2 regions of the Bacillus sp. JZ109 genome follow, and region 2 is predicted to be linked to the other one. Evidence: predicted binding sites of a transcription regulator. Region 2 holds the regulator's gene; the other holds the start of a gene.
What was found. The regulator LexA, encoded in region 2, represses DNA repair genes until DNA is damaged. The targets are predictions, from matches to a motif close to CGAACATATGTTCG.
Positions count from the first base shown of each region.

Region 1 (11,981 bases), 1.2 Mb from region 2:
AGCACCCAGCATGCATACGCAGTAAGATTTAAACCGAACATCCAGCGGTCGTTAATCGGCTCTTTTTTAACAATCTTATTTGAAGCAACACCGAACGATTCATCTGTTACCATCATGCCGATCCCTACATTTTTCGCCAGTGAATACTTTGAAAAATGAGGAGCAAGCGCGGCACTTAGTAGAAAATTCCGCAAATTCACAATAAACGTTGTCAGAATAATGGCTGACATTGGGCTGTTCGCCGCTAACAACGCACACATAATGAACTGGGCGCCGCCTGCAAAAACCAATCCTGACATTAACACAATTTCCATTACGCTTAAATGCGACGCAACCCCCACGATTCCGAGAGCCAAGCCTACACTGATGTAACCGACCAGCGTCGGAACACAATCTTGAAATCCCTGCAGGAATGTTGGCTCGTCAGTTTTTGCATGAGTCATTTCTTTTTCAGATATCATTCTGTTCTCCTCCTCGTCTAACATATTATACACACGTACGTTATAACTGACAATAGAATGTGATAACAGACTTCCATATGTTATAATAAAGCGAATATGGACGTAAGGAGATACATGTATGGATGATATCCAAGCCATTATCGCAATGAATCTAGTCAAACTTAGAAAAAACAGAAACCTGACCCTTGATCAAGTTTCTGAATTAACGGGTGTCAGCAAAGCGATGCTCGGACAAATCGAAAAAGGGAAATCAACCCCGACTGTCACCACGCTATGGAAGATCGCAAACGGGCTTCAAGTATCCTTTTCTGTATTTCTAAAAGAAGACAAACCAAAAGTTAGAAAAATCAACCTGCAGGATATCGAACCTGTTACAGATAATGAAGAAAACTACAGCGTCTACCCTTTTTTCCCGTACAATCCTGAAACAAAGTTTGAAATTTACGTTGTTGATCTGAAACCTGGATGTATACATGAAGCAAAAACACATTTAGGAGAAGAATATATTTTAATTAAAGAAGGCGAATTAACAGTCATTCTGCAGGGTCAGGAGCATATGCTCGCTTCCGGAGACGCCTTGCAGTTTACAGGGTCAACCCCGCACAGCTACATCAATTCATCTGAAGAAACGGCCAGTTTTTTTCTGCTGATGTTTTATCCTGAGCCGCAAGGGTGACAAACAACCTCTCAGCTTAAATCGCTGGGAGGTTTTTCATATGTGCAAATGGCTTGCAAGATGAAATCATTCGTTGTATATTAATTGACGTGTCAATCATTGATATATCAATTAATAGTTTTGACAAGAAAGAAGGGATGGGTTTTGGCATCATTTTGTTCAGAGGAAGCCGAGATTTTATATCAGCTGCAAGGCGTGAACAAGGTGATTGGCATGAAGTTCGAGGCATGCACGGGCATCAGCCAATCTCGTTTGGAATTGCTGACATTGCTTTATCATGCAGATGAGATCAGTCAAAGCGACCTTCAAAAGAAAGTAAATATAGACAGCGCAGCCGTCACTAGACACCTAAAACAGCTGGAAGCCAAAGGCATGGTATCAAGACGGCGCAAGCCTGAGGACAATCGCATCACCCTTGTTCGGTTAACAGACCAGGGAAGAGAGCGAATCGAGTCTTCTAAGAAAGAAAAGGAGCGTTTCATGAAGGGAATGCTCGCAAATGTAAGTACAGAAGAGCGCCGCCTGCTCATTGATGTGCTGGCGCGCATGCGGAACAACATAGACAATATTGAAGCATAAGAGGAGTGTATCAACATGATCAAAACAAATGATTTTATGGAGATTATGAAAGGACGCCGTTCCATTCGCAACTATGATCCGACAGTAAAAATCACTAAAGAAGAGATGACAGAAATCTTAGAGGAAGCAACAACTGCGCCATCTTCTGTTAACGCGCAGCCATGGCGTTTTCTCGTCATTGACAGCCCGGAAGGAAAAGAAAAGCTCGCACCGCTTGCAAGCTTTAACCAAACACAAGTCACAACATCATCGGCTGTCATTGCTGTATTTGCAGACATGAACAATGCAGACTACTTAGAAGAAATCTATTCAAAAGCTGTGGAACTCGGTTACATGCCGCAGGAGGTCAAAGACAGACAAATCGCTGCGCTGACCGCTCATTTTGAAAAGCTTCCTGCACAGGTGAACCGCGAAACGATTCTGATTGACGGAGGCCTCGTTTCGATGCAGCTAATGCTGACTGCACGCGCACACGGCTACGATACAAACCCGATCGGCGGATACGATAAAGAAAACATAGCGGAAACCTTTGGATTAGATAAAGAACGTTATGTACCGGTTATGCTTCTTTCTATCGGAAAAGCAGCAGACGAAGGCTATGCTTCCTACCGTCTGCCGATTGATACAATTGCAGAATGGAAATAAAACAAAGAGCCCAGGAATATTTTCCGGGCTCTTTGTTTTAAATAAAGCCGCCGTTCACGCGGATCGTCTGGCCTGTGATCCATTGTGATTTTTCACTTACAAGGAACTCGATGACATTTGCAATATCTTCGGGTTCACCAATACGGCCGAGTGCGATGGTCTTTTTCAAACCTTCAATTTGCTGCTCGGTTTTGCCTACAGTAAACAGCTCAGTGTTCACCGGCCCCGGCGCAACCGCGTTAATAGTGATTTGCTTTACTGCTAATTCTTTTGCAAGCTGGCGGGTGAATTGCTCAACAGCACCTTTTGTTCCCGCATACACGCTGTACGTCGGAAACATTTGACCGACGACGGATGTCGAGAAGTTGATGATTCTCCCCTTCTCCTCCATGTATTTCATCGCTTGCTGGCAGGCGAAAAACGTTCCTTTTACATTGAGATTAAACTGCTTGTCGAAGTCTTCCTCTGTTACTTTTTCGATTGGCTGATAAATATTGACGCCCGCATTGTTGATGAGAATATCTACTTTTCCAAAGGCCTCGATGGTTTTTGTAAATAACGACTCGACGCCGGCTACCCGGCTGAGATCGGCTTGGATGGCTACAGCTTCTCCGCCCTTTTTCTTGATGCCTTCCACAACCTCTTCCGCTTTTTCCGGGCTGCTTGAATAATTGACTGCTACTTTGATGCCGAGATCAGCCAGCTGTTCGGCAATTGCACGACCGATTCCCCTTGAAGCTCCAGTTACAATCGCTGTTTTTCCTTTTACCTGTTCCATGTATGTCACTCTCCGATTGATTACGATTTTTCCGTGAAAGCTAAAAAACCATTTTCAAGCAATGACCAAACACTTTCAAATTCCTCTTCAATCGTATCTTTTTTCCACTCGTACGCATGAGCGGGATGGTGAAAACGTTCTGTAGCGTAAAAAATGCCTCGTGCCAGCTCCTCATGATCATTTGATTTCGTGTCACAGTCATTCAAAAGAACACTCAATTGCTTGACCATATGAACAATACTTTTGTTGACCATCTCAGAGCATTCACCCGTTACTTTCGCATACATGGCAAATAATTCTTCATCTTCTGAAGCATAATACCGCTTTAGATCAAACAATTTCTTGATATAAGCTTTTACATGCGCAGCACCTTTTAGAGAAGAATCCTCATATACAGCGGTAAGAGGCTCGCTGATCTTTTCATTCAGCCACATTTCAGTCGCCGCTTCCAGAATCTCTTTTTTGCTTTTGAAATGGCGGTAGATCGTTCCATGGCTTACATGTAATGCTTTCGCTACATCTGTGATTGATGTTTTGGCGACACCAAAACGCCTTAGTGTTTCTTCTGTCGCTATCAGTATTTGTTTTTTGGTTAACACGTCACCTTCTGAAGATCTGTTCATAGTGCTGCGGCTTTTCAGGGCCGCATGAGACACCTCCTTGAGGACATCTTAGCAAAACCGCAAACAAATGACAAATATTTATTTTTGTCATTTGTCATAAAAAAAAGAGTGATGAACTATTCATCACTCTTCTCTTGGTTATTCTTTTGTTTTCTTCCTGCCGAACGGCCACCAGTTGCCTTCGCCAAAGGTCGCAATGATTGCCGGGATGAAGAGCGGAAGTATGACAAGGCCGTAAAGCAAGAGCCCGATGATGATAACACTTGCCACCTGCATCAGTGTATTGACACCTGAAGGCATCATCGCCGCGAACGTACCGGCCAATATAATGGCAGCTGTAATAATGACAGATCCCATTTTGCTCATTGACCTGACGACACCTTGCTCAATGCCAAGGTGCACCTCTTCCTTAAATCGATCCAGCAAGAAGATCGAATAATCTACCCCTAACGCGATCAAGATGACAAAGCTGAAGAATGGCACTGCCCAGCTGACACCCGCGTTTCCTAAGCCGTTTACAAAAATTAATTCTGTTATGGATATCGACGTATAGTACGTCAGCAGCAATGACGCGATCATATAAATCGGCATGATCATTGAGCGGAACAAAATGGTTAACACTATAAACAGGCCTATAATCATAATCACCATTGTTCTGGAGAAGTCCGTTGTGGACAGCTCCTTTAAGTCCGCATTCATACTCGTGACCCCGCCGTATACGATCTGTGCATCCTCCAAAGGAGTGCCGTCAACTTCGTTTGCGACAGCTTTTTTGATTTGGTTTATTGTCGCAATAGCTTGTTCTGAGTAAGGATTTGAATCCAGAACGACACTTAATTGAACACCTTTGCCGTCTGCAAAGGAATACTGGTCAATTGACTTCTTAAAGTCTTTGTCCTTCATTACTTGATCAGGAATGAATATGCCTGTATCTCTTACAGTTGGACTTTTGCTCATGTCCTCTAACATATCACTGGAAGCTGTAATACCGTCAGAGACTTTCGTCAGGCCCTGATTTGCGCTCCTCACGCCTTCGGACAGCTTCTTCAGACTTTCTGTCAGCGTTCCGGCTTGTGCCTGCTGGCCTGAGAGCTGCTGGTTCGCTTGTTCAAGACCGGTTTGAATCTGGCCAAGCTGTCCGCTGATTGCCGTAAGCTGCTGCACGGTCTGTGCGGTATTGCCGGTTTGGGAAATCTGTTTGCTCACGAGCTGCAGCTGCTGATTGATTTTGCCCAAGCCATCTGCCGCATCGCCCAGTGAACCGCCAGACCCTCCATTTGAGGCCGAGCCGGTTTGCCCTGCCATTTGATTCAGTCCGTTTTCTATATCCGTTAATCCGCTTTGGACATCGGCAATCCCTTTTACCGTCTTATCCAGCCCGTCTGAAACCGATCCTAGCTGGTTATCAATATATAAATCTTTGATTTTTTCACCAGTCGGCTGCGTAATGGTCATCACAGAGTCAACATGATCAACTTTCTCGATCGCTTTGCTGATATTTCCTAGATAGGGAATTGTATCAGCTGTTGTAAGATCTTTGTCTCCTTTTACGACAACATTGATCGGGAACGCTTTTCCTTCCCCGAATCCATCCTTAATGACCTCGAGAGCTTTTATAGATTTATAATCGCTGCTGATTTCCGCAGTTGAGTCGAATAAAATCTGGTCATCATAGGTCAAGATGAACGGAAGCGTAATCACCACCGTGATGACAATGAACAGAAACGGACGCGCAACGGAGTGTCTGCCGAGAAACGCCCATAGTTTGTTATCACTGTGTGACAGCACTTTCTTAGAAGGCCAGAATAATTTTTCACCCAGCGTCACCATAAATAATGGCAGCAGTGTGTAGAGGATGATCATTAAAATTCCCACACCGACGGCTACCCCTACTGCGGATTGGAAAATCGCAAACTTCGCAAATCCTAAGGCGGAAAATCCGATTAATACCGCGAATCCGCTGATAAATAAGGTTTTTCCCCCTGTGCGGTAAGCGATAAGCGCCGCTTCTTTTTTATCATGCCCGTTTGCCAATTCTTCACGGAATCGTGTAAGAAGCAGTATGCAGTAATCTGTTCCAATGCCGAACAGGATCGCGACTAAGAAGGTTTGCGTAAACGTCGAGATTGGAAAATCAACATTGTATACAAGGATGCCCAGTATGGATTGACTGATCAGATAAGAAAAACCGACAACCACAATCGGGATAAAAGGCGTCACAACAGATCGGAACACGATCAACAGTAAACCGATGATCAGGCAGACTGTGATCACTTCCGTTTTCTTAAGCCCTTCCTCTGAGCTGTGAGCGAAATCCTGGTTGATAAGGGAAGCTCCCGTAATATATGCCGTCAAATCATCAGGAACGATTTGATAAATCTCGTCCGCAATTTTTTCCGCCTTTTTATCAGAACCTGTAATCGTGACAGGCATGAGAACGGTTTTCTTGTCTTTCGACATCAACTGGTCTTTGACTTCTTTTTCCGCTGACAGAGGAGATGTTACCTCTTCTACACCGTCGATCTTTTTGATTTTATCGATCATTATCCGGAGCTGATTCTCTGTTTCTTTCTTTAAAGCGTTGTCTAATGTAAAGACAACACTGATCGAATTATTTTCTTCTCCCGCTTGTTTTAAAATGGCGTTTGCCCTTTCTGAAACAGCATCAGCGGGAAGCTGGGCCTGCCCCTTTTGATTGGCCAGCTCCGTTAAGTTCGGAGAAAACAAACTCAAAACGACGGTAAGTGCTAATACTATGGCTGCAATTGCCCACTTGAATTTGATGATTGCTCTCATTCGGCAGAATCTCCTCCTTTAAATTTGCTTTTTAAAATGGTGAATATCTCGATGATGGAATGTAAGTGTTCCTCATCTATATCATCGATCAGCGGTTTGAGCGCGTTAAAGATGGCAGAATCTAATTCTTCTAGTATGTGTTCACCACTGGGTGTAATGTTAATAAGCTTAGAGCGCCTATCACTTTTTTCCGGACAGTCGCCCCATTGAACCAATCCCTTTTCGAGCAGCTTTTTCAGTCTGTTAGAGATCGCGCTTTTATGTACATTTTGGTACATGGCCAGGCTGCCGGGAGATGTTGGGCCCTTGACTTTTAAAATTTTCAACAGGTCTGCCTGTTCCCTTGAGATATGCTTGAAGACATCCTGATTGATTTCACGATGCACAAATTCTGTCCCTTCAAGCAGGACTTCCACAAACAGGTTTATCGCCTGACATAGCTTTTGTTCATTCAATATCTTCCCCTCCTCATTATAGTTTACCCCGCTAAACTTTATGTTCAATGTCAATTAGTTTATTCCCCTAAACTATATATGTCAACAAATTTTATTCACGAGCACTCTACATAAGAACGCACGTTCGTGTATAATAGAAGCTATACACACGAAAGGGGGAATTTTAACATGTCAGATTTTGCATTCAAATTGTATGAATATAACGTCTGGGCCAATCAACAAATATTCAACCGGTTAAAAGAGCTTCCAAAAGAGGTATACCATCAAGAAATTCAAAGCGTGTTTCCGTCAATATCCCATGTATTGTCTCATGTTTATCTTTCTGATCTCGGCTGGATTGAAGTGTTTTCCGGCAAAAACTTGAGCGATGCTTTGGCTTTAGCTGAACAGCTTAAAGAACAGACAGAGGCTAAAGAAATAGAGGAAATGGAAGACCTTTTTCTGAGGTTATCCGAGCGCTATATACTATTTTTACAGCAAAAAGAACAGCTCAATAAGCCACTCCAGATTCAAAATCCCTCAAGCGGAATCATGAAAACAACTGTTTCCGAACTTCTTCCCCACGTTGTCAATCACGGGACATACCACCGCGGCAATATCACAGCAATGCTGCGGCAGGCAGGCTACGCATCCGCACCGACAGATTACGGGCTCTACCTGTTTATGAAAAAAACTGAAAAAGCATAAAAAAGCGGCTCCCTAAATGGAGCCGCTTTTTTCGGGAAATAGTCCAAATCACATTAAAATTCTTTTCATCAATCCTTTTTTAGTAAAAAAGATAGAAATTTTAGTGTTATAATAATCATTAAAAATAGATTGCTGACTCAATAAACAATTTTCAATGGAGGAACACATAAAGTGACAGACGACATGACGAAAGACAATATAAATCAGCAAACGTTGCAGAGAGGCTTGAAAAACAGGCATATCCAGCTCATCGCCATCGGCGGAGCCATTGGGACAGGCTTATTTCTCGGCTCGGGCAAATCGATTCATTTTGCCGGACCTTCGATTTTATTTGCTTATATGATCACAGGGATCATTTGCTTCTTAATTATGAGATCGCTGGGTGAATTGCTGTTATCAAACTTGAACTATCACTCTTTTGTGGATTTTGTACAAGACTACCTAGGCGATATGGCAGCATTTATCACCGGCTGGACATATTGGTTCTGCTGGATTTCCATTGCGATGGCTGATCTGACAGCAGTCGGGCTCTACACTCAATATTGGCTCCCGGGTGTGCCGCAATGGGTGCCTGGCTTAATCGCTCTTATTATTTTACTGATTATGAACCTGGCGACAGTCAAGCTTTTTGGAGAATTAGAATTTTGGTTTGCTTTGATTAAAGTCATTGCCATTTTGGCGTTAATCGTCATTGGCCTTGTGATGATTTTCAAAGGCTTTTCCACAAGCTCAGGAGTGTCCAGCTTCACAAATCTCTGGAGCCACGGAGGCCTGTTCCCGAATGGCATGCATGGGTTTATCCTCTCGTTCCAGATGGTTGTGTTTGCTTTTGTCGGCATTGAGCTTGTCGGGCTTACAGCCGGTGAAACAGAAAACCCTGAAAAAGTAATCCCTAAGGCGATCAACAATATCCCTGTCCGTGTGCTGCTTTTTTATATCGGGGCTCTTCTCGTGATTATGAGCATCTATCCTTGGGATGTCATCAATCCCAGCGAAAGCCCATTCGTACAAGTATTTGTCGCTGTTGGCATCGTCGGGGCTGCAAGTATTATCAACTTTGTTGTGTTGACATCCGCTGCTTCAGCATGCAACAGCGCTGTATTCAGTACAAGCCGTATGGTCTATTCCCTGGCGAAAGATCACAATGCACCTGAGTCAATGGCGAAACTGACTCAGCGTAAAGTGCCTAGAAATGCTTTATTCTTTTCGGCTATCGTGATTTTAATCGGTGTTACGTTAAACTACATCATGCCAGAAGGCGTATTCACCCTGATCACAAGCATTTCAACCGTATGCTTTATCTACATTTGGGGGATTACGGTCATCTGCCATATGAAATACCGCAAAACAAGACCTGAATTAGCGAAAACAAACAAGTTTAAGCTTCCGCTTTATCCGTTTACAAATTACCTGATTCTTGCGTTCCTGGCGTTTGTTCTGGTTGTGCTGGCACTGGCACAGGACACTCGTGTTTCCTTATTTGTCACACCGGTTTGGTTTATTTTGCTGATTGTGATTTATAAAGTGAGAAAAGCGAAGCATCAATAACACTCGAAACTCCTGCCTCAAAAATGAGAGCAGGGGTTTTTTTGATGAAAATGACCTTTGCTTTTGAATTTGAAGATATGCTATAGTGTTTGTAATCAAAACAAGAAGGGATGATGGGTGGACAATGATTAACTAATCTTATTTTTACCGTTTGAAATCAATATTTCAAATCAAAAAATAGGATTAGTCTGCCCATTTTCTATATATACGACACTGCTATTTATAAAAAATAGCTTATTTGATCATGCACAGGCACGGCTAATCCTTCCAACACATTTGGGAGGATTTTTTTATTCTCCCTTTAAAGCGAGGGATATGGATGAAAGAGATCGTAACATTAACAAACGTTAGCTATGAAGTAAAGGATCAAACTGTTTTTAAACATGTAAACGCCAGTGTTCAGCAAGGAGATATCATTGGGATTATCGGAAAAAACGGCGCTGGGAAATCTACGTTGCTGCACCTCATTCACAATGACTTAGCCCCTGCACAGGGTCAAATCCTTCGGAAGGATATAAAACTGGCTTTGGTTGAACAGGAAACCGCGGCGTATTCCTTTGCGGATCAGACACCTGCCGAAAAGAAGTTACTGGAGAAATGGCATGTGCCTCTTCGTGATTTTCATCAGTTAAGCGGCGGTGAAAAACTGAAAGCGCGGCTGGCGAAAGGACTATCAGAGGATGCAGATCTGCTGCTGTTAGATGAACCGACAAACCACCTTGATGAAAAAAGCTTGCAATTTCTCATCCAACAGCTGAAACATTATAGCGGCACTGTGATTCTCGTTTCTCACGATCGATATTTTTTAGACGAAGCCGCAACAAAAATATGGTCGCTTGAGGATCAGACGCTGATTGAATTCAAAGGGAATTACTCCGGGTATATGAAGTTCCGGGAGAAGAAAAGACTCACCCAGCAGCGTGAATATGAAAAGCAGCAAAAAATGGTCGAACGGATTGAAGCACAAATGAATGAGCTCGCTTCTTGGTCGGAAAAAGCCCATGCTCAATCGACGAAAAAGGAAGGGTTTAAAGAATATCACCGGGTAAAAGCGAAGCGTACGGATGCCCAGATAAAATCCAAACAGAAGCGGCTTGAAAAAGAGCTGGAAAAAGCAAAGGCGGAACCCGTTACCCCAGAATATACAGTCCGCTTTTCAATCGATACAACCCACAAAACAGGGAAACGTTTTTTAGAAGTTCAGAATGTAACAAAAGCGTTTGGAGAAAGGACTCTCTTTAAAAACGCAAACTTTACGATTCAGCACGGCGAAAAGGTTGCGATCATAGGCCCCAATGGCAGCGGAAAAACGACATTGCTGAATATCATTCTTGGACAGGAAACAGCAGGAGGAAGCGTATGGGTGTCGCCGTCCGCAAACATCGGCTATTTAACGCAGGAGGTGTTTGATTTGCCTTTAGAACAAACACCGGAAGAGTTATTTGAGAATGAAACATTCAAAGCAAGGGGGCACGTTCAAAATCTGATGAGGCACTTAGGTTTTACAGCCGCCCAATGGACTGAACCGATCAAGCATATGAGTATGGGTGAGCGTGTAAAGATCAAGCTGATGGCCTATATTCTGGAGGAAAAAGACGTGCTGATTTTAGATGAGCCGACAAACCATCTCGACCTGCCGTCACGCGAACAGCTGGAAGAAACACTGTCACAATACAGCGGCACATTGCTGGCGGTTTCACATGACCGATACTTTCTCGAAAAAACAACAAACAGTAAACTCGTCATCTCAAACAACGGCATCGAAAAGCAGTTAAATGACGCCGCTCCTTCAGAAAGAAATGAGCGGGAAGAGCTTCGATTAAAGCTGGAGACAGAAAGACAAGAAGTGCTGGGAAAGCTCAGTTTTATGATGCCAAATGATAAAGGGTATAAGGAGCTTGATCAGGCTTTCAATGAGCTTACGAAACGAATAAAAGAGCTGGATCATCAAGACAAAAAAGACTGAGGGAGAAAGTTCAAGCGGCATTGAAAAGGACAACAGCTGTTGTCCTTTTTCTTTATATGTTCAAGCCTTCCAATGACATTAATGTTTCTAATGATGACTTATAGTACCCTGCCACTGCTTCCAGATAGGCATCTTGTGTTTGGGTAACGTAAGCGACTTTTCAGCATAGCTGTTTTCGCATACGTATATTGGTCATGGCATAGCCCATCTTCTGATAAAGATAGACGGCTGTCTCGTTGTGTGCAAACACATGAAGGGCCAGCCTTTCCGCACCAAGCTCTCTTGCTTTTTCATCAAGCGTTTGAAGCGCCAATTGAGCAAGTCCTTTTCCGCGAAAGGCTTCATACAATCCAAAGGAATAGATAAACGCTTCCTTTTGCGGATGAAACGGATCAGCATACAGCCAGAGCCAGCCCATTCTTTCTCCTTTGTCATTTGTGATGTTCCAAAAATAATGATTGCTGCTGTCTCGCCCATTCGGAATCATGTTCTCATATGCCTGCTCCGATTTCTCAAATGCCTCTTTTTCCGTCCAAGTTCCTGACGTTGTGTTTTGTTTCGCATAATTTTGCACGGACATCCCGCGAAAGGCTTCGAACTCTTCCTCAGTCATGTCTTCCAAAGTGAATGCCATCCTGTATTCCTCCTTTATAAAAAAAGCCCAGCTGATGCCGGACGAATAACACAGAAATGGAGCTCTATTTTACTGATTCAGTTAATTCCTGGACTTTCAATTATTCGATAAGAAAAGGAGATTTCCTGCAAAT
Region 1 is NZ_CP096388.1:3,455,348-3,467,328, forward strand. Features, by position in the region: gene M1D94_RS18170 (AzlC family ABC transporter permease) at 1-461, opposite strand, end outside; gene M1D94_RS18175 (helix-turn-helix domain-containing protein) at 580-1,137, shown strand; gene M1D94_RS18180 (MarR family transcriptional regulator) at 1,222-1,716, shown strand; gene M1D94_RS18185 (nitroreductase family protein) at 1,732-2,361, shown strand; gene M1D94_RS18190 (SDR family oxidoreductase) at 2,399-3,139, opposite strand; gene M1D94_RS18195 (TetR family transcriptional regulator) at 3,160-3,762, opposite strand; gene M1D94_RS18200 (MMPL family transporter) at 3,901-6,558, opposite strand; gene M1D94_RS18205 (MarR family transcriptional regulator) at 6,555-7,013, opposite strand; gene dinB (damage-inducible protein DinB) at 7,182-7,700, shown strand; gene M1D94_RS18215 (amino acid permease) at 7,872-9,248, shown strand; gene vmlR (ABC-F type ribosomal protection protein VmlR) at 9,568-11,214, shown strand; gene M1D94_RS18225 (GNAT family N-acetyltransferase) at 11,375-11,848, opposite strand.
Region 1: dinB (damage-inducible protein DinB) is a predicted target of LexA. The motif match lies at 7,127-7,140, and genes of this name have one in related genera.

Region 2 (11,981 bases):
ATCAAGAGAGATGTCATTAGAATCGTATAGTACGATCAGACGGCCAAGCTGAAGATGGCCTGCGAGTGAAGCGGCTTCAGAAGAAATACCTTCCATTAAATCACCATCACCGCAAATACTGTATGTATAATGATCGACTACGTTAAATGAATCGCGGTTATATGTTTCCGCCAAATGGCGTTCAGCAATTGCCATACCGACTGCCATGGCAATTCCTTGGCCAAGCGGACCTGTTGTAGCATCAACACCGGCAGTATGTCCGAATTCCGGATGTCCTGGTGTTTTGCTGCCCCACTGGCGGAATCCCTTAAGATCTTCAATACTAAGATCAAACCCGCTTAAATGAAGCATGCTGTATAATAGTGCTGACCCGTGTCCAGCAGATAAAACAAAACGGTCACGGTTAAACCAGCCAGGGTTTGCCGGACTTACGTTCATAAATTTTGTCCACAGCGTGTATGCCATTGGAGCGGCTCCCATCGGCATCCCTGGGTGACCAGAATTTGCTTTTTCAATAGCGTCTATTGACAGTGTGCGAATGGTAGCAACTGATTTCTTTTCAATTGTATCCATAAAAATCCCCTTCCTTATGTGTTGTACCCTTACATCATAAATGTCTGACGACTTTTTCTCAACTGTTTCAGCTTAAATTTGAGAGAAACTTGTTGAATTTTGTCACATAAGAGTTTTGATTATAGTATATGCAAAAGAGGAATACGATATTGCCGTATTCCTCTTATATTAGTGAAGTTTGTTATTTCTTTGTTCTCTTTTTAGCTTTTCTGGTGTAACATCATTGCCTTCTGGGTCAATGATTTTCACACTTTTTAACGTGTTCTTCATAGAAGAACGAAAACCTTTCAAGTACTCTTGACGGAGCTTTTGCTGTTCGGCTTTTTCTTCTTCTGTAATAACGCCAGCTTTAGCTTTGGCAGCAAGTTCATTAATTCTGGCAATTTTCGCGTTTGAAATCATGTTAAACTCCTTTATTGCATTTTGTCTATATAGTACTAGATCAAAAAAAGTTTTACAACTGATTCACTCTGCTGTCTCTTCATTCTCTATGTATTCCTGAAAACGCCGGTGAACGGTTGCTTTAGAGACATCATAGCCAAACCCTCTTAGGGTAGCCGCGATTTCAGCAAACGTCAGTTTATTCGCTCTCAGGCGGACGATCTCTGAGATTGGCACCTCTATTTTTTCTTTTCCACTGTTCCCATGTTGGTTTTTTAAGTTTTTTTGCGGTTTAAAACCGTTTTTTACTGCACGTTTCATTCCCCGTCTGATTTTCATGTTGTGAATCTTTCGCTGATACTCTTCCACAATGCTGACGATTTCCAAGACCATTGAGTCAGCCTCCGATAACTCCAGTTCACCTCTATGAGCCGTTGTATAGACTTTCACACCTTCTCTATAAATACAATGAAGCAGTGCGATTTTTGCGTTTCCCCGTCCGAGCCTAGTCTCATCCTGAACCAAAATGACATCAATTCCAGCGTTCTTAATCACATCAAGCAGCTCAAATACACCATCCCGATCCATTTCATATCCGCTGGCTTTTTCTGAAATCACTTTGACCACTTCCATGCCGTTCTCCGCTGCAATGGCCGTAAGCTCCTCCTCCTGCCGCTTTAATGACGTTTCCTGCTGTTCTTTATTTGTGCTTACACGGGCATAAATGAGTGCTTTCATTTTATCTCTCTTTCCTCTCTATCTTACAGTTGCTAATTCATATGCATCCTGATGCTTCTTTTTCAATGGGATCACTAACTCATCACCCGGCTGGATATCAGAGGTTTGAAGTTGATTTTTATCAGCTACCCATTCAATAAAATCATTTTTGTTTATCTTTTTTGTATCGGCTACCTGATCAGCAATTGACCAGAGTGTGTCGCCTTGCTGGACTTCTATTTTAACATACTGATTAAGCTCTTGGCCGCTGCTTGTATATGACAGCATAAGGATAACCGCGCTCAAAATCACTGTGAACAGACCGACAAAAATAATAGATTCTTTACTCATGATCATAACCTCCAACAGGAATGTTTGTTCGCATTTTTATAATTTCAGTATATACGAACAAACGTTTCTGTCAATTGTTTTTTCGAACCTATGTTTGTACTGTAAGGAAAATCATGCTATAATCTTCTTAAAATCGACGTTTTGAGGTGCGAAAAATGACGAAGCTATCAAAAAGGCAACTTGATATCCTCCGTTTTATTAAAGCAGAGGTTAAATCAAAAGGATATCCGCCTTCCGTGAGAGAGATCGGAGAGGCTGTCGGGCTTGCGTCCAGCTCTACTGTCCACGGCCATTTGGCCCGCTTGGAAACAAAAGGGCTGATCAGACGGGATCCGACAAAACCAAGAGCAATAGAAATTCTTGATGAAGAAGTAGACATTCCGCAAAGCCAGGTCGTTAATGTACCGGTCATCGGGAAAGTCACGGCGGGATCTCCTATTACAGCAGTAGAAAATATTGAAGAATATTTTCCGCTCCCTGACCGCATGGTTCCTCCAGACGAGCATGTATTTATGCTGGAGATTATGGGAGACAGTATGATAGATGCTGGTATTCTCGATAAGGACTATGTCATCGTTAAACAGCAAAACACAGCGAACAATGGGGAAATTGTAGTTGCGATGACAGAAGATGATGAAGCAACTGTAAAACGATTCTATAAAGAGGATACACACATTCGCTTGCAGCCTGAGAACCCAACGATGGAACCTATCATTTTGCAGAATGTCAGCATTCTAGGGAAAGTGATTGGCGTGTTCAGAACCGTCCATTAATCTATTGATCTATCAGATGCATGAAATAACCCCCTTTTCCTTTACGGAGAGGGGGTTTGTTGTTCAAAAAAAGCAGGCTCGCCCTGACTTTTGGGTGCGAGCCTGAATAGGAGGAAAAAGAACATCATGTTTACACCATAATTATCCACCAAACAATTGTTGAAGTCAAGAAATTTTCTTTCCTTCAGGAAACTTTTATTCAAAATATGAACGTTTAGAATATTAGACGCTATCTTCTTAAAAACGTTTCATTTTTAGGTCGTGGAAGGATGCGGTTTTATATTTATTAAAGGGCGAGGCAATTGATATAACTGAAAATTTAGTACATAGTTTAGGTAGTTCAACACTCTGTTAAAACAGCTCGCTTTCTTCATATAAAATGTAATATGTATTTCAAATTCTCCTTCACCGAATCACTTGTGCAGTTCAAAAGATATGGCATCGTTGAACTAATCGGGTAGAAACCTTCCCCAAACATAAAGTCTCCACCAACACCCTTCTTTAAATTTAACCTTATATGAAATATGGTGTGTGATATCAAAAGGCCGTTTCATCATAAAAGTGCATATGGGTTTTTTCTTGTTTGTAATATCGAAGCTTGTCTTGAAGTGTTCCGGTATGAAATTCAAATTTGTGGCCGTCAGGGTCGGTAAAATAAATTGATTTTCGATCGCGTTCATCTCGTTCTCTGCCAGGCAGAATATTGACATGAAGTCTTTTTAATTTAGCTGATACCTCCTCAAATTCATGATCTTCAATTGTAAAAGCAATATGGGTATAAGAAAGCTTAATGTCATTTCTCGGGATGTCTGGTTCTTCATTAAGCGCTAGCCAGATGCCGTTCATGTCAAAATATGCAGTTGTTCTTCCCTTTACCAAAAGCTTTGCATCAAACACTTTTTGATAAAAATCAATCGATGTATCCAAATGCGAAACTGAAAATAACAAGTGATTGATTCCTTTTATCTCCACAAATCATTCCCCCCTTGAAAGCTGATCATCCACATATACGTCTTTTTTCATAAGAAAGTTTCATACTGCTGAAAAAAAATACCAGTGTAAACAAAAACGGACTGTTTAAAATAGTAACATGACCATTATGAATGGTTTTGAATTGCATTATTTATCATTTGTTTACGCCCAAGAATTTTCTTCAAAAAATAACAATTTAGGTGGTCAAATGAAACATATCATTGCGCTTGCTTCAAAGATTGCTTTCACTCTCGCCCTTTTATATGTGATTTTGGACAGAGTCTATCACGCATCCTTTTTAAGTGTGATGTTTATTGCACTTTTCTTAGGTTTTGTTTCCTATCTTTCTGGTGACATGCTCGTCTTACCCAGAACAAACAATATTACAGCTTCATTGGCTGACTTTGGCCTTTCATTCGTTATTCTTTGGGTATTTGTTTTAACCCAAACAAGAAACGATTTCTCACCATTTGGAGCAGCTCTCCTTTCCGCTGCCTGTCTTACTGTTTTTGAATACTTTTTTCATCGGTATTTACTGAAAAATGTGCTTGATGAAAATTTCCGAAATGAACTGTCAGCGAGAGATAACACGTTGCAGTATCAAACGGAAGCCGCGGACGAGCTATTTCCCGAAACGAAAGAGAAACATAAGGAATAGGAGGCTGTCTTATCGCCTCCTATTTTTCAGTAGCTATTTTTGAGAAAACGGAACATCACTTCTGTATACTTATAAAACCTCTCATTTTGAGTAACAGCTCTGCTTTTTAAAGAAAAGATGCCGAACAAAGACTTTCTAAAGCCTGTGCTCATTTCTATCTGGATACTTAAACCTGTTTTTGATTTATTTGCAATGTTATTCGGACTAACGCCCGCATGCGGATGGTCCGTATTGAGCAATACAGCAGGAAAACCGGCATGCTGCAATTTCTCAACTAAATCTGCCGCTCTTACGCGATCTGTACCGCCGACTTCGATCTGCTGATCTTCTTCTGCGTACCCGTGTAATGAAATGACATATTCATGATTTCCCGTCATTTTAAGGGCCCGAGGTTCATCAAAGTGCGTGCTCGTAATGTGCAGGACTGAGTTTCCTGTCGATTTTAAGCCTTCAAATAAATACATCGAGTACTCTTTGCTGAGCTCTCTCGCTACTTCACTTGTCCCGCCTTCAATACCTCCTCCGTGAATAGCTAAAACAAGAACAGGGCTTCCGGTTTCTTTCGTAAAAATGTCGTAATCAGAAGGATCTTCATTGTTTTTTAATTCCTCAAAATTCTGATATACATCTTCAGCATAAATTGAAGAAATCGGAGTAAATACCATAAAAATAAACAATAATTTTACAATTTTAATAGTTGATGGAAAACGTTTGGCTATGTTACAATCAACATGCTTCAAGGAATGGAGCAAACGGCGGAGCAGGGATACTTTGGCCGGTTTCATCTACTCCGCCTCTAAGTCCAAATCAACAGGATGTAGGTCTCTTTGAGGCTTTAGCACGAATTCTCTTGTCCTCCTTGTTAAATTTTTGTTAAATTCACAATATTATATACCATTAGCCCGGGCGCTGTTCTTCTCATTTTTGAATTTATGAAAAGTAAGCTGGCACCACCTCCCCCATTTCCATACAAAACAAAAATGCACCTGCCCTTTGGCCTGTGCATTTTTATTTTCTCTTCATTCTTCGTTTTTTTGCTTGATTTAATTTCATGATGTTTTTTTCAATTTTTCTTATGTTTCGCCTTTGCGGGATTGTTTTCATTTCATAATAAACAGAAATAAACCCGCTTAATGTCACTGCTGCAATATAAAGGGCGCGCTGTTTGATCATCCGGTCAGCGTGTCCATGATCATTCGCTTCTTTTTCCAGCCTTTCGATCACAGTTTTATCAAACAGCTGATCGACATACACTTGTTTCATTCCCACTGCAAACCCCGCAGCCAGCCAAAGAATCAGAAATAAACTGATATAAAACACCATAAACCCTTCCTTTCCTGTCTTGATGCGGCGCAGAATTTTTTTAAAACAGTGCATCTATTACAACTGGCAGACGAAGCTTCTTCTTTGTGTTAGGTTCTTTCAATAGGCTGGTTAATATGTGTAATGCTGTAATGAACAGTTAGAAATTTTATTCCAAACAGCCACATATGATGAACAGCGGTTAATTTGTTGTCATGTGCAGCTTCTATCAGAAAGGTTTCAGATAAAGGAAGCGGACAAGTTCCCGCTATTGTTTGCAGATAAATCCCCTCATCCCCCGCTCTGCTTTTTCTCCGCCTGCTTGTTAAAACCAGCTTCTCCTGATGATGATATGGTTTTAAAATACCTGTCATGCTACTGAATGGAAGCGGTAAAGAAATATTCATATACCCCTCTCCATTTGAACGATACACTGAATAAAGAGCGGTAAAAATGGTTTCGTTTTTTTCATTTGTTCTAATCCAGGCACGTACTCTTTCCCTTCCTTCTTTTTTCGAATGAACACCTCTTATCTTGCTGTACATCCTATACCAGTCAGGATTCGTCGAAAGATGTATTTGACCGATTCTTCTGCTGAACCATTCGTAAACAATTGCAAGCGGCCGAAACCACGTGCTCCATGTTACTTTTGCTTTAATATTGTATTCGATGGTTTGTTCATAAAACGAAAGAATGAGCGGCGCCAGTTTTTCTGGTGAAAAATCTTTTGAACGCAGGCTGCCCATATCATCCACAAGTCCGCTGTACCGAGCGTTATTTTCAGCTTGAATGCTAGCTAAAAATTCTTCTCCAATCTTTCTTTTTCCGTAGATACGGCTGAATGTCTTTACACTGTCTGCATCAAAAGACTTCGGATCCTCTATTCTCCACCCTATGAGAGCGGGCAAGATAACACCAAACGCGTTGACAAAACCGTGAATCCAAATCATCTGATTGATGGTCAATGTAACTTCTTGCCGAAATACACCAAATGAATAAATCATCGAGAAAGCAATCGTTATCATTAAAACAGCGGAAGAAACCCGAATAAGAAATGTCCCCGTCTTGGTGCGAAAAGCTGCCGTGAACACCAAAAATGCATGAAGATAAATCGCCGCCATATAAATGCTAACCGCAATGACATCAAGTGTTTTTGAATATGTGATGCCCAGTGCGATAAGAAGGGGCGAAAGCAAAATCACCCATGTTATCCAACTATACAACATTCGATGTTTTCTAATGGTTCTGCCGAGTAAGCCGTTGAAGATCGGGATCAGAAAAGCAGAATAGTGAAAGTGGACAGCAGTCAGCAAAATGATGAGAGGGCCAAATTGCATGATCTGCAAATGGGCAGCATAAGCAAAAAAACAAAATCCTCCTCCCGCCAAATAAATAAGACCGAACAAAACTGATGTTTCTTCGATTCTATGTATCTTTGTTTCCCAAAGGCGGAGGATCGCATACAATGCAATAAAAACTGTGTACATCCACCAGATTAGCGCGAAACCTCCAACCTCCGTCACTAGAGCCAGCACCGCAAAGAATGCGGCTACCGGATAGCACTGGATTAGCCCATATTCCATAAACTGAGCAGCACGAACCGGCGATTGACGAAAAACAAAAGGGAAAATTCCCGGCACAAAAAATAGAATGGATAACAAAACGAGTGCCTCTGCCACTGAAATATCCGGTGCTTCCGCTGCAAGAAATCCTATAAAACAAAGCGCACTGACTATGCCATTTCGTTTCATGATTCTCTCTCTTCCTCCTGAAACGTTCCTTTATAAAAGAAAAGAGTGCCAAGAATTGTATTTTGCACATGCACTTCAATGGTGAAACAATTCTTTTTTTCATCAAACGTTTCGCAAACTACGGATGTACCGGTCAGCCATTTCGGCAACGGGATTCTTTTTCCGCATATTAATAGCCATTGCTTTCCCGATATGATCGTAAGAGAGCCGTCAAGAGATGCCTCGAACGTCAAAACAGACAACAGCAGATGAGGTTTGCCGAAGAAATCAAGTATTCTATTTTCTTTCTCGTCATATATCATTATCGCGTCAAAGAAACGTTTTTTGCCTTTAAAGAAAAATGTACGATTCCATTCTATCCCTGTATGTTGTGATTTCAAAAGACAAGTTCTATTTTGTATTGTAAATGGAATGTCTTTGCCTCTTTCTGAAAAGAAGCATCTGAAAAAAACACCCAGCTTTAACAGCATTCTAACCAGAAAAGAGCCTCCGCTTATTTCTGACATCGTTCCCGTACCGCTGAATGTTTGAGACCCGTCTAATTGGTACCGTTTCTGCAGCTTGGGATGCAGCAAATGATAGTTAATAATTGATTTTTCATAAATCGAACTCACAATGTCACTTCTTTCTCTTTCGTTTTGTGCGCCTGGCACTGGGGAGCTGCAGGCTAAGAGCGCCGCTTGCAGCGGAAAACACACTCAATAGAACCCACATGAATATTTCGGAACCTAGACAAGCAAACCCAGCAAAAATACAAGCCTGGACACCATGAATGATCCATTTTCTTTTTAAAGGAATCAGCCACAAAATAGCTAAGCCTATCTCCGCTGTTCCTGCCAATATGCTTGTCTCAACACCTGCAAAGCCTTGATAGAACCAAAACAGGCTGAAAAACAGACACATGAACACATAGATGATAGCGGATCGAATAAAGCGCTTCGGATGTTTATTTTGCTCTACCCAAAGCCTTAATGCATCAAAGCTCCAGGCAGTCGCCCAGCCAAGCAGCGGTCGAAATAATAAACGATCGATCCATCTTCCCGGCAGTCCGTAGGCTGTTTTGTATTGGTACTGTGTTAAAAACGTCATTTTCCCATTTTCTCTCTGTATATACTTCCAGTAGCCGCTTCCATGCCGAATCAGAGATAACGGATGATTAGAGCCAAAAGCCAGTGAAGAAGACCTTTCAGATGAACATTTGTTGAAAACACCGACGGTTTCTCCTGTACCTGACACCTTTAATCCAAAGCCTACCCTTGTTTCGTAAAGAAACTTCTGTTTTTCGCATGGTTGTCTATTCAAATACGTAATATTTGAAAACCGGAGATCCCATTCCTTATGCAGTGATGGGTTTTGTGTATATTCCCAGAGTGTATCCAGATCAGATTTCATTTCGATTTCTACATAAATCGGTTTCTGCCTCACAGCCCCTTCTCCCTTCTATTTCAAGCAATTCCTATATTAGCATATTGGTCGATTTGAAAAGTGTATATCTCTCCAAAAAAAGTATAAAAAAGAGAAGAGAGGTTTCCTTCTCTTCCTTGGGATTCATTACTGAGTTTTAACCGTGCCGTAATGAGTAATTGTGACGTTCACACTGTATGTGATGTCGGCTTTACTGAAGGTGTCATCCCAGTTATTTTTCACCCTTTTCCATAAGTGAGGATATGTAAGTCTTAAAGATTCATCAAAACCCGCAACATCTGCTTTATAATCACGCTGAATTTTTTTTAATACCTGACCAACTATTTTCTTTACCTCGTTTTCAATAGTCGTTTCGAGACGATCTATAAACTGGGTGTCCAACGCCTCTTTTGTGTTCCAGTTTTCAACCAAATCGCCTTCTGATTCAATATCGACATGGAATGAAATATCTTTCCCTTTTACGATTGGCTGAATTTTGCTTTTGATTTTATTGATATCATACGCTATCGTTTGTTGGCTCTTTTTATCATGGCTTTTGACAACTCCGCCTTTCCCTTCTCCTCTAATCCATGTAATCCCCTCAGTTTCATATTCATTTAAAGTGCCTATCATTTTTTTCGATTTTCCGTTGATTACAGCTGCTCCGGAATACTTGACCGCTCCATTGGCCGCAACCACATTTTGCAGTAAAAAACTGCTGCCAGAATGCAGTTTTCCAATTAGTTTCGCGAGTGTCATAGGGGGAAGAATTCTGGAAACTTTATGTTCATTTTCACCTAATCCAATCAGCCGAAATGCCGGAATTTCTCCGTTCTCTTTCAGCTGGAGAGCGTCTCTTGCTTCCCCTTTAGCAGATAAAACAAGACAGCTCAGCCTGATTTCATTATCACGAAAAAATTGATCCAGCATTTCGTCGATAGGAAATGTGTGCAGCACATCTTCACTCATGACAACAACTTTTAAATGCGGGCTAAACACTTCTCGGTCCCGTCTTAATGCAACCTCACTTCCGATCTGCTGTAATGAATCCCCTGTTTCACTTATATTAATGTACGCTTTTTGTGCTCCTTGTCCGCTACCGCCTCCCCCGCTTGTGCCCGCGCCTGCCGCTTTTTCATTAACAAATTGATAGGTCAGCGTAATGTTGTCTTTTTTCGGATAGCTCCCGCCCTCTTCTTTTAACTCTTTTTCAGTGTTCGTTTCTTTTCCTTTATCAATTGCGATAGCGAATGTGAGACCCAGATCTTCTATTTCCCGACTGCTCCAGCATCCTGTTACGCAAATCATCAGCAGACATACTATGACCATAGCAGGCAATTGACGTTTTAGTTTACTTTTCACCTCTTTTCCTCCATTTCGAAATGACTAACAGCAAAATCGGCAAAGCGCCAAATATATACAAAGCGATATGACTGACCGTATCGCCCAATATAAAGACGTCATTTTCATTTTTCGGCATGCAAGAGAGGATATATATAACAGGAAGCAGCCCAAACATACATGAAAGGGGTTTCTTTTTAAAAACTTGTGAGACTCCCAGGGAAGCTGCATAAAAAGTGATAATAAACGTGGCAAAAAGCTGCATAATCCAAATCACAAGCAGAAATGATTCAAACCGTTCAAATATTAAACCAGGTATTTCAAAACTTCTCATCAGGTCAAGCCCCGGCCATGTTCTCGTCACAACTCCCTCAACTGATAGTGCACCGATGACCATAATCATCGTAATCATATAAAAACTGGTCACAACGCCTGTCCCGATCACAACTGCTTTCACCGCATTTTTCGGCTTTTTCATAAATGCTACTAAAATGAACATAATTTCTGAACATGTAAATGAAAGGTTCGTTGTCTTTACACCTCTAAGAATAGGCATGATTCCATCACCTAATACAGGCCGCAAATTGTTGATCTCAAATATGCCTAAACTCATGAGGGCTATCGTTAAAAAGATGATGACCGTAATCGGAAAAATCATTTCAAAAAGCCGTGCAATCGGATCTAGGCCTTGTGTAATTGAATAAAGCCCAATCCAAAGAACTGTCATAATGATGGCCCAAGACGGTGTCCCTTCGAGGAGAAAAAAATCCACGATTTCGGACATGACTCTGACTTCAAATGCACCGAGTGCCAGAAAATAAGTAATAAAAACAATACTGATCAGATGCCCGAGCCATTTTCCTACAATATGTCGGGAGTATTCATAAAAGGTCTCCTTAGGATACTGCTGGCTTAATTTAACTATAATCATCCCGGCTATTACCGCTAGAACCCCGCCTAATAAAACTGAAATCCATCCATCAGGAGATTGTGTTTGTTCTGTTACTGTCCGAGGGAGCGTAAGAACTCCGGCAGCAAGCATATAATTAATGATGATAATCGTTGCCTGAGCGGTTGTGATTTTACTGGTTGGGCTGAACATGAGACTTTATCACCATCCTGTCGAGTTCATCACTTCACCCGTTTTGTATTATCTGTATTCATCATTTTAGGCCGGCGCTTCATGACTAAAAGAGGCATTCTGATAACAAAGTCTTTCCAATCTTTTAAGTGATAGGGCACTGCCGGACTTGCGTATGGCACACCAAAGCTCTTTAGCTTTACGACATGGCTGCTTAGCAGCAGATAATACATAATGACTCCAAACAATCCAAACACCGCCGCACAAAACATCGCGCCAAACCGAAGCATCCGAAGTGCTATACCTGTGCTATAATGCGGGATGGCAAATGAAGAAATTGCTGTGAGCGCAACAACAATGACCATGATTGGACTGACAATCCCCGCCTGCACAGCTGCTTCCCCGATGATTAATCCGCCAACTATGCCTATTGCGGGTCCAATTGGTTTTGGCAAACGAAGCCCCGCCTCTCTTAAAATTTCAATCGCGACTTCCATAAATAAGGCTTCAATCAGAGATGGGAACGGAACACCTTGGCGCGTCCCGGAAATTGAAATCGCCAGCTTGGTCGGAATTAACCCCGGATGAAAAGAAATAAATGATATATATAAAGCGGGTGCGAATAACGTTATCATTGCTGCGATGAACCTCAGCAATCTGATGAGCGAGCTCGGGAA
Region 2 is NZ_CP096388.1:2,219,004-2,230,984, forward strand. Features, by position in the region: gene tkt (transketolase) at 1-573, opposite strand, end outside; gene M1D94_RS11720 (DUF896 domain-containing protein) at 742-975, opposite strand; gene M1D94_RS11725 (YneB family resolvase-like protein) at 1,039-1,692, opposite strand; gene yneA (cell division suppressor protein YneA) at 1,711-2,028, opposite strand; gene lexA (transcriptional repressor LexA) at 2,178-2,795, shown strand; partial or broken gene M1D94_RS11740 (hypothetical protein) at 3,166-3,424, opposite strand; gene fosM (FosM family fosfomycin resistance protein) at 3,333-3,767, opposite strand; gene M1D94_RS11750 (YndM family protein) at 3,976-4,425, shown strand; gene pghL (gamma-polyglutamate hydrolase PghL) at 4,452-5,210, opposite strand; gene M1D94_RS11760 (hypothetical protein) at 5,434-5,748, opposite strand; gene M1D94_RS11765 (YndJ family protein) at 5,838-7,478, opposite strand; gene M1D94_RS11770 (DUF4166 domain-containing protein) at 7,475-8,092, opposite strand; gene M1D94_RS11775 (hypothetical protein) at 8,097-8,903, opposite strand; gene M1D94_RS11780 (Ger(x)C family spore germination protein) at 9,030-10,244, opposite strand; gene M1D94_RS11785 (spore germination protein) at 10,234-11,325, opposite strand; gene M1D94_RS11790 (spore germination protein) at 11,355-11,981, opposite strand, start outside.